One region of the Proteiniclasticum sp. genome, then DNA from elsewhere that is predicted to be linked to it. Evidence: a T-box and tRNA genes for the amino acid it is inferred to sense, from the RefSeq annotation. Region 1 holds a T-box; the other holds one or more tRNA genes.
The links. A T-box is a leader RNA that pairs with one kind of tRNA and senses whether it is charged. The one in region 1 lies ahead of alaS (alanine--tRNA ligase), so its partner is inferred to be a tRNA-Ala.
Positions count from the first base shown of each region.

Region 2: it encodes a tRNA-Ala, which carries the amino acid that the T-box ahead of alaS (alanine--tRNA ligase) is inferred to sense. The anticodon was not compared.

Region 1 is NZ_DAMBTF010000003.1:163,892-173,081, reverse strand. It holds gene RTX25_RS02870 (ribonuclease J) at 1-612, opposite strand, end outside; gene RTX25_RS02865 (Fur family transcriptional regulator) at 593-1,090, opposite strand; gene RTX25_RS02860 (DUF1292 domain-containing protein) at 1,092-1,361, opposite strand; gene ruvX (Holliday junction resolvase RuvX) at 1,379-1,798, opposite strand; gene RTX25_RS02850 (IreB family regulatory phosphoprotein) at 1,943-2,197, opposite strand; gene alaS (alanine--tRNA ligase) at 2,301-4,919, opposite strand; T-box leader at 4,985-5,157, opposite strand; gene RTX25_RS02840 (general stress protein) at 5,527-6,687, shown strand; gene RTX25_RS02835 (hypothetical protein) at 6,760-6,945, opposite strand; gene RTX25_RS02830 (DUF2812 domain-containing protein) at 7,081-8,160, opposite strand; gene RTX25_RS02825 (hypothetical protein) at 8,185-8,313, opposite strand; gene RTX25_RS02820 (DUF2812 domain-containing protein) at 8,398-9,190, opposite strand, start outside.
Region 2 is NZ_DAMBTF010000027.1:19,562-28,751, reverse strand. It holds gene hydE ([FeFe] hydrogenase H-cluster radical SAM maturase HydE) at 1-344, shown strand, start outside; gene hydG ([FeFe] hydrogenase H-cluster radical SAM maturase HydG) at 365-1,783, shown strand; gene hydF ([FeFe] hydrogenase H-cluster maturation GTPase HydF) at 1,805-3,010, shown strand; rRNA gene rrf (5S ribosomal RNA) at 3,277-3,394, shown strand; tRNA gene RTX25_RS12520 (tRNA-Ile) at 3,398-3,474, shown strand; tRNA gene RTX25_RS12515 (tRNA-Ala) at 3,478-3,553, shown strand; gene RTX25_RS12510 (secondary thiamine-phosphate synthase enzyme YjbQ) at 3,653-4,060, opposite strand; gene RTX25_RS12505 (HD domain-containing protein) at 4,255-4,776, shown strand; gene RTX25_RS12500 (UPF0182 family protein) at 4,807-7,542, shown strand; gene RTX25_RS12495 (FAD-dependent oxidoreductase) at 7,556-8,941, shown strand; gene RTX25_RS12490 (DUF1667 domain-containing protein) at 8,952-9,179, shown strand.

The sequences.
Region 1 (9,190 bases):
AAATCCTTCTCGATCCACATTGGTGGAATCACAAAGAAGTGCAAGCACCCCTCTTTTCCCAAGCTCTGCAAATCTCTGCAGATCGATCACTTCTCCGTCTACCGGAGTGTAATCCACTTTGAAGTCACCTGTATGAACCACAGCTCCCAGCGGAGTATGTATTGCAAGTGCACACGAATCTGCAATGGAGTGGTTCACTTTGATGTACTCTACAGACATCTTGTCCAGTTTAATCACATCTTTTGCTTTGACGATATTCATTGTGACAGTATCCGCAATGCGATGCTCCACAAGCTTCAGATTAATTAAAGCTGCAGTCAGTTTGGTCGCATATACAGGAACGTTGATCTGCTTCAACACATATGGCAGCGCTCCGATATGATCCTCATGTCCGTGGGTAATAAATATACCCTTGATTTTCTCCTGATTCTTAACAAGATATGTTATATCAGGAATGACTACATCGATACCCAGCATGTCATCATCTGGAAATTTAAGTCCACTGTCCACCACGATGATTTCATCCTTATATTCGATAACTGTCATATTCTTTCCAATCTCATTTGTTCCGCCAAGAGGTATAATCTTTACATTATCCTTCTCTTTTGTCATTATTCAGTTCCTCCTTAATCTTTTCCTCTTTAGCGCACTCATTACAAATACCGTAAAACTTTAGGCTATGATCGAGAACTTTGAAATTGTACTTTCTTCCAATTTCCTCTTCCAAAGGATCCAGGAGGTCGTCCATAAATTCAAATACCGTTGAACAGTTCAGACATACGAGATGATGGTGAGTATGATGTTCATCATCTCTTGCCAGTTCATAACGCGCTGTTCCGTCAATCAGGTCAAGACGTGTAACGATATTCTGCTCATGCATGAGCATGATCGTTCGGTACACTGTAGCAAGACCAATCTCTGGTCTTCTCTGTTTAACGATGTCAAATATCTCTTCCACTGTCAAATGCTTACCCACGCTGTCAATTATGGTATCCACAATTGCCTGTCTCTGCGGAGTAAGTTTATAGCCACTTTTCTTGAGCTTGTTGGTTATTTTCAGGATATCCTCACTGGTATATGAATTAACCATTTTAGTTTAGCCCGTCTTCATCGAAAATGACGCTGTATGCCTCTTCAATCATGGCAATTTCCACGTCGTCATCAACAGTCTCGAAAAATTCTGTACCCTCTTCGTCATATACAACTTTTAGTGCTGTAAATACCGGGTCTTCTTCGTCGCTGTCTACTGGAGAAACGATGAAATATTCAACTTCTTCAATTTCAAGTCTCGTTACGATCTCGACTTCAACTTCATTTCCTTCGTCATCTGTCAGTACAATTAAGTCTGTCATATCTTCCATAATTTTCACCTCTTTGCTTATTTTGTGCTGCTTATTTTATCTAAATATCCTTGAAGTATGTAGGTGGCTGCGATTTTATCCACCAGACCTTTTCTCTTTTTCCTCGACATATCCGCTTCCAGCATGGCTCTGTGTGCAGCCATGGTTGTCAGTCTTTCGTCCCAGAAAATCACCTTGTGTCCGAACTCTTCTTCTAGGACCCTTCCAAATTCCATGGCTTTTTCAGCCTGGGGTCCAATGGTTCCATTCATGTTCTTCGGGAGTCCCACAATGATCTCTGAAATTTCATAATTACTGAAGATCTCCCTCAGATTCTCAAAATCCTTCTCAAGAGATTTTCTTCTTACGGTGGTTATGCCTTGTGCAGTGTAGCCTAAAGGATCGCTTACAGCAACCCCGATGGTTCTATCGCCAACATCCAGTCCTATATACCTCATCAATAAATTTAAATCCTTTCAATGGTGATACAATCATATTGTATCAAACTTTTACCAAAAAAACCTTAAGTTTTTTGTCGTATCATTCTTGCACATTATGAGAATAAAAGCAATAGGGATACCTGCTTCAGGTATCCCCTCCTATTATTTTATGTTCAAATAGGACTTCAGAACCTCTTCAAGGATTTCATCCCTCTCAAGTTTTCTTACTAGGGCTCTTGCTCCGTTATAGTTTGTAATGTACGTCGGGTCACCTGAGATGATATATCCAACCAGCTGGTTTACAGGATTATATCCCTTTTCATTAAGCGCATTATATACTTCTTCAAGTATCGCCTTGGTCAGATTGCTCTTATCCTTCTCAAAGTCAAATTGCATGGTATGATCTTTATTGTTCATAACAACGCTGCAGAAGCAGCTTCACCCCCCTTGAAAATAGTATCTCAATATCTATATTATAAGTTATTCCGTTTAAATTGTATAGACAACTTAAGGAATTAACTTATTTCATCAGAAGTGCACTGACGAGATCAAGAGCTTCATCTAGCTTTTCCGGATTCTTTCCTCCAGCCTGAGCCATATCCGGCCTTCCACCGCCGCCTCCGCCCGCAACTGCTGCGATTTCCTTGATCAGCTTTCCTGCATGAAGACCGTCCTTCACTTTATCCTTGGAGATCATTACGGAGAAATTCACCTTGCCTTCACCTTTTGAGGCAAGAACGACAACTCCGGACTGAAGCTTGTCCAGGACTTTTTCTGTGAGATCTCTAAGATCTCCAGCTTCCACATTCACCACTTCACCCTTGACAAGATGAGTACCATTGATCATTTCCTTTTTAAGCAGAAGCTCATCAACATAACCAAGTGACTGGGACTTTCTGGATTCCTCTATTTCTTTGTGCAGTGCTCTGACTTCCAAAAGATTAGATGAGACTTTGCTGACAATGTCGTTTTTCCCTGCCTTAAGTAACTGCTGAAGCTCAGCAAGAACAGCTTCCTGTTCATTGAATAGCCTGAAGGAGTTCATACCTGTAACCGCTTCAATTCTTCTCACGCCTGATGCGATTCCGGCTTCAGATACTATCTTGAAAAGCCCGATTTCTCCTGAGTTTCGAACATGGGTACCCCCACAGAGCTCTTTTGAGAAATCACCCACTGACAGTACTCTTACTTCATCGCCATATTTTTCATCAAAAAGCGCCATAGCACCAGAAGTTTTCGCTTCACTCATAGACATGATATCAGTGCTGACCGGTGTCGCTTTCTGTATTTCCTCATTGACGATCTCTTCCACTCTTCTGATTTCCTCATCCGTCATCGCCTGGAAGTGATTGAAGTCAAATCTCAGTTTATCAGGAAGTACAACCGATCCAGCCTGATTGACATGGCTTCCAAGTACAAGTTTCAGAGCTTTGTGCAGGATATGAGTTGCAGTATGGTTTCTTTCCGTACTTCTTCTGATGTGTCCATCCACCTTAAACAGAGCTTTGCCTGGCACGAGGTTTCCTTCCGTCACCACGACAAGATGTACTGTGTTTCCATTTCTGCTCTTTTTTGTATCGATAACTTCTGCTGTGAAATCTTCAGTAGAAATTGTACCGATATCGCCCACCTGTCCGCCCATTTCCGCATAGAAAGGCGTTCTGTCAGACACAACATACCCTTTATTTCCACTCTCCATCTGGTCTAGAACATGCTGATCATTATATATGAATAAAATATCAGCTTCAGTTTCCAGCGCGTGATATCCGGTGAATTCTGTTGAAACAGGCTCTTCCAGAAGATCTATTCCAGAGTTTTCCGAACCCATGTATGAGCTCTCGCCTCTGGCAGATCGGGCACGCTGCCGCTGATCGTTCATTTCCTTCCTGAACGCATCAAGATCGATCTTCATGTTCTTCTCAAGAAGAATCTCTTCAGTAAGCTCAAGAGGAAAACCGTATGTGTCGTACAGCTTGAAAGCATGCTCTCCACTGAATGTGTCACCTTCTGTCTCACGCATGAATCCGAGCAGCATTTCCATCCCGGCATCAAGAGTTTCATGGAATTTCTTTTCTTCAAGATCCACAATTTTTTCGATATATTCTCTTCGGTCCAGAAGATCGGGGTAGGCTTCGCCATAGCTGTCCATGACAGCCGCTATGATTTCATTCAGAAACTGCTTTTTATGTCCAAGAACTCTACCATGCCGTGCAGCTCTTCTTAACAGTCTTCTCAGAACATATCCTCTTCCCTCATTGGAAGGAAGAACGCCGTCACCGATGAGGAAGGCAATACTCTTAGCATGATCCGCAACGATTCTGATGGACACATCTTCTTCTTTGCTGTGCCCATAGGTTTTTCCGGTTACTTCAGAAACCTTGTCAATTACATTTCTGAGTATATCAATTTCAAATATGGAATCCACACCCTGCATGATGGTCGCCATTCGTTCAAGGCCCATACCAGTGTCGATGTTCGGGCTGGAGAGAAGGTTATAGTTACCCTCTTCATCCTTATCAAACTGAGTGAAAACAAGATTCCAGAATTCCGTCATCTCGTCACGGTCTGAAGCGGCGATAAAATCTTCAGTGGTTCTGATTTCATCCGAACCCTTGTAGTAATGGATTTCTGAGCATGGACCACAAGGTCCTACACCGATCTCCCAGAAATTATCTTCTTTTCCGAGTCTGAATATCCTTGCAGGATCGATGTCGGTCTTCTCTTCCCAGATTTTGAAAGCTTCATCGTCTTCCAGATAGACTGTTGCGTAAAGCTTTGATTTATCGATTTTAAGGACTTCAGTGACAAATTCCCATGCCCATGGAATGATTTCTTCTTTGAAATAGTCACCGAAAGAGAAATTCCCGAGCATTTCAAAAAATGTCGCATGTCTCTTCGTTCGACCTACATTGTCGATATCACCTGTTCTGATGCATTTCTGACAGGTCGTCACCCTCTTTGATGGAGGAATCTTAACCCCAGTGAAATATGGCTTTAACGGTGCCATTCCGGCATTTATGAGTAGCAGTGACTTATCGTCCTTAGGGACAAGTGGGAAACTCTCCATGACATAGTGTTCTTTCTCTCTGAAGAATTCGAGATATTTTTTTCTGATTTCATTTGTTGTCAGTTTTTCCATTATAATTCCTCCATCTTTTCAGGTCTCATTTTTATATTGATGTAAATAAAAAAGCCCTCATCCCAGCAAGGGACGAAAGCATACTTCCGCGGTACCACCCTAATTATGAATGCACAGCACTCATCTCTTAAGAACTGACTCCAAGGCGGCTTCACGACATTTCTCCAAAGGCTTGCACCAGACCGCCTTCTCTCTGCAGGTAGAAAATATAGCTACTCTTCCTCATCAACGTCACATATTGAAAACTTTGATTTATTACTTATAAAGTATACTCATTACGTTTCATAAAGTCAATCACTCCCTGCATGATCCAGCCGACATCCGAGTGATTTTTCATCTCATTCTGAAGAAATCTTTATTATTGAAGCATAAAATGCGTGCGGGCATCCTCTTTCATGACATTTTTTGTCAATGAACCCTTCATGGTCTGGATATAACATTCATAGACTCCGGTAAGTTTAGAATTTTTATTAATATCATTCAGATAATGTTATCAGCCTATTTCAGGGTTGTTTATAATTCAGTCACCGGCTGTTCCGAAATACCCCTTAGAATGGAAACATGACAAGCAGTAAAATGAATAAAACTAAAATTTAGGAGGTCAATCATGAAAAGAATCGTAGGTATTTTTCATTCAGAAGATCAGGCAGTAAGAGCGATCGAAGGTTTAAGAACATCGGGCTACACTGATGATGAAATCTCAATCATTGCCAAGGATGAAGATAAGTATAATGCCCTTACCAACAGAGTTGGAACTGACATAGGTAATGATATCAAGGACAGCAGCGGAGCAGCAGCAGGTGCAGTTACCGGTGGAACAATCGGTGGACTTGGCGGATTGCTTCTTGGATTAGGGGCACTGGCAATACCTGGTGTGGGACCCATTATCGCTGCCGGACCAATCGCAGCAGCTGTCACCGGAGCATTAGCCGGTGGAGCATTAGGCGGACTTGCAGGAGCCCTCATTGATTACGGTGTGCCGGAAGTTGATGCAAAGGAATATGAGGAAAGAATCAACGCAGGAGATATTCTAATTCTGGTTGATGACAAGGATGACGATACCAGACGTGATACCGTATATAATAACTTCTATGAGAATGACAGTATAAACAGAGACACCTATAGACATAGAGACAGAGATCCGATCGGAGACAACCGTGACTACGGAACAGACACAGATATGGGTGTCAAAGGACATAGCGGAAATACAAACAATATGGTAGACAGCTATCAGAAAACGGTACAGGATGATCCTCTCTACAAAGATAAAGTAAACCCTGCATATGATGACTCAGTCACACGTGACAGAGGTATTAAAGAGGATAACTTCGATACTGACTCAATCAACCGAGATATGGACAGAAGTCAGAGCGATCTGGACAATCCGTTGAATCCGGATGTAAGCAGAAAACCGTTTAATACAGATGACGATCCGATCAACAGAGACAGAGACAGGAGCAATCTCACTGATGAGCCAATGACAACAAACGTCAATGATCCGATTAATAGAGATATGGACCGGAACCTGCCAGATGCTGATGATGATCCATTAGGCAGAAATGCTCAAAGTCCAGCATACAGTGGTGGAATCGCTACGCCGGATAAGGGCTGGAACGAAGACATCAATAATCCGGAAGAAAATCTTGAAAATACGGATCATGTGGTTGAGGGTCATGATCAATACATCGATGAGAACGATCCGCTGAAGCCCAAAAAGCCTCATGAACTGGATCCGAACCTGAGAGATGTAGATAAAGGTTTAAGATAATCTTTCCCCCCTTGGAATCGAAGAGGCTCTCGCCTGAGAGCCTCTTCCTTCTGTACTTCATTCATCATCTGGTCATCTTTTAACTTTCTTCTTTCTTTTTTTCGGTTTCCACCCGCCTGAGAGCTGGAGCCAAAGCACCATGATGAGCATGGAAGCACCAATGAAAAATGTATCATTCCGATACAGAAAGTAATAAATGAGTGCAGTGATTAGAAATAGTCCCGTGATCAGATATGTTCTTGGCTTCATTTTCAGCATTCTATCCTATCTCCTTTGAATCTCTTTCTACTGTCCCAGCTGCCCTTCATACGTTGTAAGCTCCAGGACAAATTCCTCTTTCCAGTCAGAAAGTACTGCATCCCCTTGATACTCCACTTCCATAAACCTGTCATCCTATCGAAGGATCAGATACTGAGTTCCATTTCCTTTGTAAAATATCGTATCAGCTCCATCATGCTCTTCTTCCAGTCCATCTTCTGAGCCTGTATTTTCAGCAGCTGTTTTCTCGGACTCATCCAAAAGTACGTCTATGAAATAGGGTGAGACCAGGTCGTAATAAGTTACGGTCATTCTTGAAATGGATGAACCGTACCTTCCTTTTATGCTGGACTGATATACAATCTGTTTTTCCTGAATGATGATGCTGCTGCTGCTGAGCGAGTAAATATCGAAAATATGATTTTCAGAACCTCCATCTGGATCCGATGATCTGTCAACTCGTTCCAAAGAAACAGAAGGATATTTTTCAGCCTCATACTGTCCTTCCTGAATAATGTTGAAATCCTCTGTGAAAACTGTATATCCCGACCATAACATGACCAAAGTAATCATCCCGGTTCCGAAAATTTCTACTGTCCTGAACATTCCAGTTGACGTATTATGCGATTCATCATCAGTATCAAGCTTGTCCATAATTGTCTTGTATCTTCTTAAGGCAATCACCCTGCCGAACAATCCGGATACAAGAATAAGAATCAATCCTCCGAGGGTGAAGATATCCAGATCCTCAACTATCCAAAGCTTAGGATTTCTTGACAGTTTCTGTATGTCTATCTGAATCAGGAGCAAGATAAAGGCAAGTATGGATCCTAAGATTCCCCATTTCTCTGACTTCATCTTTCTTTGCAGTTTCAGTTTCTGTGCATCTTTATCCACCTGCAAAAGAGGTGTACCTTCGGGTGCGTGGAAGATATGATAATGATTTTTAAGAGTCCCGGCATAGGTCCATCCGCTCATTTTACTGCTTTCCAGAATCTCTCCCTCTGGTTTATCCCAGTCTTTCAGAGCCGGTTCAATATGATAGATCAGTTCTACCCGGTCACTTTCTTCAAAAACTGCAAAATAGGGTCTCATTTTATGCAGTCTGTAGCCTTCCCCTGCCTTTTCTTCAAACCATACCTTCAGACTATCCAATTCATAGGGATCATACGGTACCCAGAAACGTTTCTTTCTGACCATAAATCTATCACTCACTTTCCGTCATATTACGAATTGTCTTCAGTACTGATTATTCCTATAGGATTCGAGTTTTGCAGTGAATTCCTCTTTCCATTCTGACAGATCGGCTTCTCCGAAATACCTGAGCTCCAGAAGCTGCTGTGCATCATTAAGAATCAGATACTGCACATGAATGCCATCATAATAAGTTATGCTGACCCCGTCGAGTATTTCACTCTCTCCTTCAGCGCCAGAGCTCTCCTTTGCGCGCTTTCACGCTTCCCTGGCCAGAACCTCTATCGCCTTTTCTAAACGCGGCTTGTAATAGACACTGGAAAGATCTGAGCTGTAGTGCTCCACATGACCAATAGACGCGTACTGATCAAGATAGAGTCTTTCTTTCAGAAAAAGACTGCTGGTGCTGCCGCTATTATAGTTGTATTTGACATATTTTGCCTCTCCAATCGACGGATTCTCCTTAAGCTCAATGTCTTCAATAGTAATAAAAGGATACTGATCGATTTTCAAGGCAGATCCGATATCCTTTGTGCTGCCCACCTCAAATATCATCGACAGTCCCAAAACGATCACGGCCAGATAAACCAGAACTTGTCCCATTAAGCCAATCACCCTGAAATTATCACTTGATACAGGATAATCATCACCATTCCCGGCCATCCTTTCCACAATTCTCTTCTGATTCCGGTAATTCAGGTGCTGGCTGATCACGCCAAGCACCAGAGGAACAAAGGCGAGCAGATGGAATAAACTCAGTTCTTCGATCATCCATATGACAGGATGGTGAAAAAGATTCCAAAAACCCATCTGAAGAAGAAAGACATAGACAAATAACGGGATCTTCCACAGCAGTTTCCACTTATCTCTCTTCAGCTTCTCTTCCAGTTTCCATCTCACAGAGTGTTCGTCTGCATGAAAATCCTTTGTGCCTGCCGGCGATCGAAATACATGGAAATGGTCTGCAACTGTTCCGGCGTAAGACCATCCTCTCTCTTTTCTGCTTTCAAGTATGTCATCCATTGGCCTTAATGAATCCTTGAGCGTAGGC
Region 2 (9,190 bases), on a different contig from region 1:
ACTACAAAAGCGGAAGTGTAGATCTTACCCTCTTCATGTTGTCTCTCATCCGACTTATGCTTCCTTATGCGCTGATTCCTGCAACAACATCACTTGGAACAGTAGATGGAGAAGGCAGAGAAAAAGGAATCTGTTCTGGTGCAAATGTCGTAATGCCTAATCTGTCACCCTTGGCTGTTCGGAAGAAATATATGCTATATGACAACAAAGCCTACACAGGAACAGAGGCTGCTGAAAGTCTGTCTCTTTTACAGGCATCTATGGAGAGAATAGGGTTTGAAGTGGTTGCGGATCGGGGAGATCATCCACTGATAGAAACACGTCAGATGTCTGATGCCAAATAGATTTAAAGGAGTGCTCATTGATGTATAATATCAGATCCACAAAAGCGGAAGAATTCATCAGCCATGATGAGATTCTGGAAACACTTGAATACGCAAAAGAGAATGCGGACAACCGAATGCTCATCAAATCGATTATTGATAAAGCTCGAAAAGGAAATGGATTGAACCACCGAGAGGCATCCGTTCTTCTGGAATGTGGAATGGACGATCTGAACAATGAAATATACTCCCTCGCAGAAGAAATCAAGGAAAGATTCTATGGAAACAGAATCGTGATGTTTGCGCCGCTTTATCTCTCCAACTACTGTGTCAACGGATGTGTATACTGCCCATACCATCTGAAGAACAGACATATCGCAAGAAAGAAGCTGACCCAGGAAGAAATCAGAAATGAAGTCATTGCACTTCAGGATATGGGGCATAAGAGACTTGCACTGGAAACAGGTGAGGATCCGATCAACAGTCCAATAGAATATGTTCTTGAGAGTATAAAAACGATCTATGATGTGAAGCATAAAAATGGAGCTATAAGAAGAGTCAATGTAAACATCGCGGCAACTACTGTGGAAAACTACAGAAAGCTTGCTGAGGCAGGTATCGGCACCTATATCCTTTTTCAGGAAACCTATCATAAGGAAAGCTATGAAATTCTTCATCCTACCGGACCCAAACATCATTACAGCTATCATACAGAGGCTATGGACAGGGCCATGGAAGGTGGAATAGATGATGTGGGACTTGGTGTCCTATTCGGTCTGGAACGCTACAAATACGATTTTACCGGCCTTCTCATGCATGCTGAGCATCTTGAAGAGGTATACGGTGTCGGACCGCATACATTAAGCGTTCCAAGAATCCGTCATGCAGATGACATCGATGCGGATTCCTTCACCAACGGCATTGACGACGATATCTTTGCTAAAATTGTTGCGTGCATAAGGATTGCGGTGCCTTATACAGGAATGATCATCTCCACAAGAGAAAGTCAGGCTTGTCGTGAGAAGGTCCTGAAGCTTGGTGTATCTCAGATCAGCGGCGGTTCAAAGACAAGTGTGGGCGGATATGTGCTGCCGGAGCTTGCCGAAGACAAATCGGAGCAGTTTGATGTCAGCGACAAGAGAACCCTTGATGAAATTGTCAGATGGCTGATGGAAATGGGTCATATCCCGAGTTTCTGCACGGCATGCTACAGAGAAGGAAGAACTGGAGATCGATTCATGATGCTTCTGAAGAGCGGACAGATCATCAACTGCTGTCATCCCAATTCACTAATTACACTGAAGGAATATCTGATGGATTATGCCAAAGAGGAGACAAGGATTCTTGGTGAAAAACTCATCGAAAAGGAGATTCACAGGATTACAAACGAAAAGGTCAGATTAAGAGCTGAGGACAACCTGAGAGAGATCAGTCAGGGAAAAAGAGATTTCCGGTTCTGATGATAGATAAAGGAGCATATTATGGGACTAATGGATACACCTTCGGGTGAGAGAGTGCATATCGGTATTTTCGGCCGGATGAACTCCGGTAAATCAAGCATCATCAACGCCATTACAGGACAGAACATATCCATCGTATCCGATGTCAGAGGAACGACTACAGACCCAGTGATGAAGTCCATGGAGCTTCTCCCGCTGGGGCCGGTTATGATCATGGATACACCAGGACTTGACGATCAGAGTATCCTCGGACATCTGAGAGTGGAGAGCACTATGAGAATCCTTGACCGGACGGATCTTGCGCTTGTGGTTATGGATGCACAAGCCGGGATATCCGATGAGGATGAGAAGATCATCAGTAAGATCAGAGCAAAGAAGCTGCCTTACATTCTCGTTTATAATAAGACAGATCTGCTTAAAGAGCCGATGAATCTCAGCAGTGGCGATAACAGATCCGAATCAATTGCAGTGAGCGCCTCTACTATGAAGAATATCCATGAGCTCAAAGAGCTCATGGGCAGGATTGCGGGTAAAGAAGGCTATAAGAAAAAACTCATTTCCGATCTCATTTCACCGAAAGATCTCATCATTCTTGTTGTGCCAGTTGATTCTGCTGCACCAAAAGGAAGACTCATACTGCCTCAGCAGCAGGTCATAAGAGACATCTTAGACAGCAGGGCACAGGCACTGATTGTTCAGGTGGATGAGCTTTCGGATGCACTATCCGTGCTTAACAGAAAGCCCAGAATGGTCATCACGGACAGCCAGGCATTTCATGAGGTCAAAAAAATCGTTCCTGAGGATATTGCCCTGACAAGCTTCTCCATACTCATGGCAAGATATAAGGGAAATCTCAGTGAAGCTGTAAAAGGGGCTTATGCTCTGGACACGCTAAAGGATCATCAGAGAGTCCTCATTTCTGAAGGCTGCACTCATCACAGGCAATGTGATGACATCGGTACGGCAAAGCTTCCGAAATGGATCAGTGAGTATACCGGCAAGAAGCTGTTCTTTGTTCACTCCAGCGGAACTGAGTTCAATCGGGAAGGGGAGAAATACGATCTTGTTGTCCACTGCGGTGGATGTATGCTGAACGAAAAAGAAATGCAGTCAAGAATCTGCCGTACCATAGAAAACGATATGCCCATAACAAACTACGGTATCCTTATTGCGCATATGAACGGGATACTGGAACGAAGCATCATGCCGCTCAAAGAGAAACTGTAATCGGATGTACCTATAAAATGACAGATTCTAAAAGATAATGGATCAAGGATATAAAGGGGCGGTATGGGGTTCATACGCTCCTTTGCAGGAAAAAACAATCTTTCATGGAATAAAAATAAAATCTGTTGACAGTTGTCACTACAGCACTTATAATAATTATTGTTCTCAAAATTTTAATAAAGTTTTGTGAAACCAATACGTGAAGCGATATTCTTGTTTTCACGTTTTGTATAGTATTTTACGATGCTAATCGTAATTTACAGTTATCTGGTGTCTATATCGCATAGGGCTACACCCGTTCCCATTCCGAACACGAAGGTTAAGCCTATACGAGCCCATGATACTGCAGGGGAGGCCCTGTGGGAAAGTAGGTCGTCGCCAGTTATTGGATCTTTAGCTCAGTTGGTTAGAGCAACCGGCTCATAACCGGTCGGCCCGGGGTTCGAGTCCCTGAAGGTCCACCATATGGGGGTATAGCTCAGTTGGGAGAGCACCTGCCTTGCACGCAGGGGGCCAAGAGTTCGAGTCTCTTTATCTCCACCATAAAAAAATCCGAATGTTGCCAGATGGCGATATTCGGATTTTTCCGTTTTATGAAAAAACCGGGGAAAATCCCCGGCTGTTCAGCAGTTACTATATTTTCTATTCGCCCATGACATGAACGGTAATTTTTCTTGTTCTTGGTCCGTCGAATTCACAGAAAAATATGCCCTGCCAGATACCCATTTCGATCATTCCACCGCTTACGATGAGGCTCTGGCTGCTTCCGATATTGATGGACTTAAGATGCGCCTGGGAGTTGCCTTCCATATGCTTGAATTTCGGATCGTCAGGAAAAGCCTTGTCCAGTGCATAGAGCATATCTGTTATGACATCCGGATCCGCATTTTCGTTGATGCATACTGCACCTGTAGTATGAGGAGAGTAGACTGTAAGGATGCCTTCACTGATCTTCGACTCCTCCAGTGTTTTTCTTACCTCGTCGGTGATCTCATAAAAATCCTGTCTTTTGGTTGTCTTGAATTCCAGCTGTTTTTTGTAAATCTTCATCCTGTCCTCCCTGACTCTTTTTCTTCATTATACATGAATATTTTTCTTTCTTCTTCCACTTTCTTTAACATATCCATTAATATTCTCTAAACGTCCGCAAATTATGCAATGTTTTAGATTATAATTGTATTATGATTCTAAGTATGATCAGCGAGAGTGTTCATGATCGGAACATTCATCCGATAGAGGTAAATATGGTGAAACGCATCCGGCAGTTTATTCAGAATATCCGTTACAGTTATCAGAAGATCGATGAAGATTTTCTGATTCTGTATTTAAATGAAAAGGAACTGAGTCTGTTCAGGAGGCTCAAAAAATCCGAACAGATCCACAGTATACTCATTGCGAAGGATATTCGCGAGGAACTGGGCGAAGACAGGGAAAAAGGCATGATCAGAGCTGCACTTTTTCATGATATCGGAAAGATCACACGTCCGATGAATCTATTCGAGAAAAGCATGGCTGTGATACTGAAAAAACTCTTAGGCAGAAGAATCACTATACTTCTACGCTTTCCCTTTATTCAGTCATATCTCTATCATGGAGAAAGAGGCGGAGAAATTCTGAAAGCAGAAAGAATCTTTGATGAAACGCCCATATTCTACAGACTGGTCAGTTCTCATCATCATAGAAGAGAGCTGATCGGGAATCAGAAAGATCGTGATGAACTCATCAGATATTACGATCTGCTTAAGAAATATGATGACCGTTATTAGGAAAAAGAATAACCTTTTGGAGGCAAATTCATGAAAATCGATATCAAACCGAACTTCAAATTCAAGTTCAGAAATAGACTGAAAGGCAAAAAGAATCTTTACGTGATTATTGGTGCAGTTCTGATCGGGCTGATCATTCTGTTCAATTCGACCAGTTTTATTGCCAATCTGCAGTGGTTCGGTGAAGTGGGCTATACAAGAACCTATCTCACAAGAGCGCTTGCTGTTGCGGGTCTAACCCTGCCGATTTTTCTCATCTTCTATCTGGTGTCCATTTTCTATTACAGGAGTATCTCCAAAAAGTATGACCTGGTGAGCTATCCTCAGAAAACTGATGGGGAGATTAAAAGGCGAAACAGATATGTGTATGTCGCTTCGGGAATTTTCTTCCTTGTGGTCGCCTATGGACTGGCCAAGGATTACTGGTATGTCATTCTCCAGTATTTCAACAGTGTGGATTTTGGACAGGTGGATCCGATCTTCAGCAAGGATATCTCCTTCTATGTATTCAGACTGCCCCTGTATCAGTTTCTGATTTCCCTCTCTCTTTCAGTTGTCGTTCTGCTTATTCTTCTGACAGTGCTCATCTATCTAATCATTGCAGCGAAGAGTTCGTTTAACAGACTGAACTTCAGAAATGCCAGAGGAATTCTTCACGTGATCAAGAACGGATTTATCCAGTTTGCCGGAAAAGCTCTGGCCATGCTGATTTCTCTATTTCTCCTGCTCATGGCACTGAAATATTATCTGGATTCCTTCCTTGTCATGTTCAATGAATCAGGCGTCGTTTTTGGCCCGGGATATACAGACATCAAAATCAATGTACCTTTCCTGAGGGTTATCGCAGTATTAGCTGCTGTCTCGGCTGCTGTTGTGGCTTTTGGAATCGTGAAGAAAAAAGTCAATCTGATTGCCTATCCTGTTCTTGGAATCCTGGCACTAAGTGTTCTTCGAATCGCTGCAGTTTTTGCTGTGGAGGCGCTGGTTGTCAATCCCAATCAGCTGGAGAGAGAGCGTCCATATATCGAGAACAACATCAATATGACCCGGCAGGCTTTCGGAATCAATAATGTGGACATCAGACTTTTTGAAGCGGATAAAGATATCTCTCCTGGAGAAATCACGGGCAACAGGGAAGTTGTGGACAGCATAAAGGTCAATTCCTACCGACATACCCTTGATTTTATCAGACAGGCACAGGTCATAAGAGGATATTATGATTTCAATGATGTGGACGTGGACCGATATATGATCAGTGGTGAGAAGAAACAGGTATTCCTGTCTGCGAGAGAGATCGACAGCAGTCTCATCTCTCCATCCACCTGGCAGAACACTCACCTTTTCTATACCCATGGATATGGTGTAGTCATGTCTGATTCAAGTACTGTGACCGCCCAGGGACAGCCTGATTTCCTCATGAAGGATATCCCTACAAATAACATCACGGATATTCCTCTGGATAATCCCAGAATCTATTTCGGGGAGCTGGTTTCCGATTATGTCATCGTAGGCACACAGACGGATGAGTTCGATTACCCCCGTGGCGGAGAAAATGAAAGCTACAGGTATACAGGAGAGGCCGGAATAAAGATGAATCTCCTGAACAGACTCCTCTATGCCATTGAAGAAAAGGAACCGAAGATTCTCATTTCTTCGCAGATTACAAGTGATTCAAAGATCATAAGAAAGAGAAATATATTAAACAGGGTCATCACCATAGCACCGTTTCTGAGTTATGATTCAGATCCGTACCTCGTTGTTTCGGACAGCAAGGTTTACTGGATGATCGATGCCTATACCCATACAGACAGATATCCCAATGCCAAGACCTTCAATGGGCTCAATTATGTGAGAAACTCGGTCAAGGTGACCGTGGATGCATATACCGGAGCAGTCGATTTCTATCTGGCTGATCCGGATGATCCAATAGCCGTCAGCTACAACAGGATTTTCGGGGAACTCTTCAAAGATCTTTCGGAAATGCCTGAAGGATTAAGAGAACATATCAAGTATCCGGAAGATCTTTTTGAAATGCAGACCACTGTTCTTGAGCAGTATCATGTGACAAATCCCGCAATCTTCTATAACGGTGAAGATGTATGGCAGAAATCAAGAGTCACCGGATCAAACAATGAAGAAAGCACTTCACAGGAGCCTTACTCCCTGTTCACCTCTTTCGAAGACGAACAGGATCTGGAGCTTGTATTTACCGAGTACTATACAATCAAGGGCAAGGAAAATATGGTTGCCATCGTCAATGTGAGGATGGAAGGGGAGCACTACGGGCAGCTGGTGGAATATAAATTCCCACCGCAGAAAACCGTATCGAGCCCATACCTTTTCACAAACAAACTCAATCAGGATCCGGAAATCTCCAAGGAGCTTTCACTTCTTGATAATGCCGGTTCTCAGGTGGAGTTTGGAGATATGGTCATTACCCCTATAGAAGACAGTCTTTTATATGTGGTGCCGATCTATCTTGTAGCTGAAGGTGAGAATTCCATTCCGGAAATCAAGCGTTTTGTCATCTCAAATGATGATAAAATCGTCATTTCGGATACCTTCACAAATACACTCAACATGCTGTTCAATTTTGAAGCGGAAACGCCGGGCGAGCCGGGAGGGGTCATCGATGAGACGCTGGCAAAAGAGGCGAATAACCTCTTCAACGATGCCATAGAAGCGCAGAGGGCCGGAAACTGGGCTGAATACGGAAGACTGATGGAAGAGCTCAAGAATGTTCTTGACTCCATGATCGGTCAGTAGGAGGAGAAGAACAATGGATTATGATGTAATCATACTGGGTGGAGGACTTGTAGGCTGTTCCATGGCTTATGAACTCTGCAAATACAACCTGAATATCGGAATCATCGAAAAGAACTTCGATGTAGCCGAGGATGTGGCACTGTTCAACTCTTCTCTTATTCTTGACGGCAAGGATATTAAAGACGACAGAGTATTTGAACTCATCAGAAGAAGCAATATGAAACTGGATGAACTATCGGAGGAGCTGGATGTTTTCTATGAAAAGGTTCCGTCCTTCACCGTCTATCCTTCAAGAGAGAAAGCTGAGGAGATTTATAAAAGAGCAAAAGACAGAGGGATTGAAGGCATCTCTCTACTGTCCACCAAAGAAGCGAATAAAATGAACCATAATATCAAGCCGTCAGAAGGGTATGCCATCTATTCTATGAATACAGGTGTCATATCACCTTACGACTACGCAACAGCCATGGCTGAAATCGCCTATGACAACGGTGTAAGCTTCAGACTCGAGGAAGAGGTTACGGACATTCAGGATCTTCCACGAGGCGGAATAAAGGTCACCACAAACAAAAACCGTTATACCGCAAGAGTTGTGGTCAGAACCACTTTCGGAGATAAATACACCATCAAAAAAGATCTGGATACCGTAGGACCTGATAATATTGTGGAAAATATGCTCATCGAGAAGGACTTCCTGAATGAAGTCAAACATATCATCAAGGAATACAAGGACAACGGAGAGGTGATCACACTTCTTCCCACTTCAACGAACAAGCTTCTTGCAAGCCTTCAGACCACCTCATCCAAGGAGTTTTCCCAGATGAAAAAGGAAGTGGAAAGCGTCATCGGACCCTTCCCTCCAGAAAGGGTGGACATCATCAATGAAAACCGGTACTGGACTGAGCCCATCATGATCGATTCAGAGTATCAGGAGGATGGCTATATCCACATCCAGTCGAAGAACTACGCTGTGGACAATGTACTATCCGCCCTGACCAGCGATGCAGTGGAGCTGGTACTCCAGCACTTCAAAGCGACCTCAAACAACGACTTTGAAGGCAAGAGAAGAAAGTACTACCGCTTCAGGGAAATGAACGATGAAGAGCGCAATGAGATCATAAAGATCGATCCGAAGTATGGAAAGATGATCTGCCTCTGCTCCAATGTGACTGAAGGGGAAATCGTGGATTCCATAAGAAGACCTATGGGTGCAAGAACCGTTGAAGGTGTAAGAAGAAGAACGGGCACGATATTCGGAAGATGCCAGGGATCCTACTGCCTCACAAAGGTGATCGGAATCCTCGCAAGAGAGCTGCACAAAAGCCCGCTGGATATCATGAACGACAAAAAGGATTCTCAGGTCATATTCGCCAGAATCAAGGAATTCGATTCCATGTAAGGAGTAAGTCATGAAAACGGAGTATTATACGAGTGTAATCAGAATCAAGGGTTCAAAGACCCATAATATGGTACCGGTGAAAAGCGACCGTCCGGTGGACAGAAGCTATTTCATTGACATTTCGAAGGTTCTCTCCAGAATCTATGTAGGTGTCCCTCTTGCCAAAGGGGACATCATCTGCAGCAATATCCTGAATATCGGTGTAAACATCATCGTGACCAAAACAGTGGAGAGTTGACCTTTTAAGGA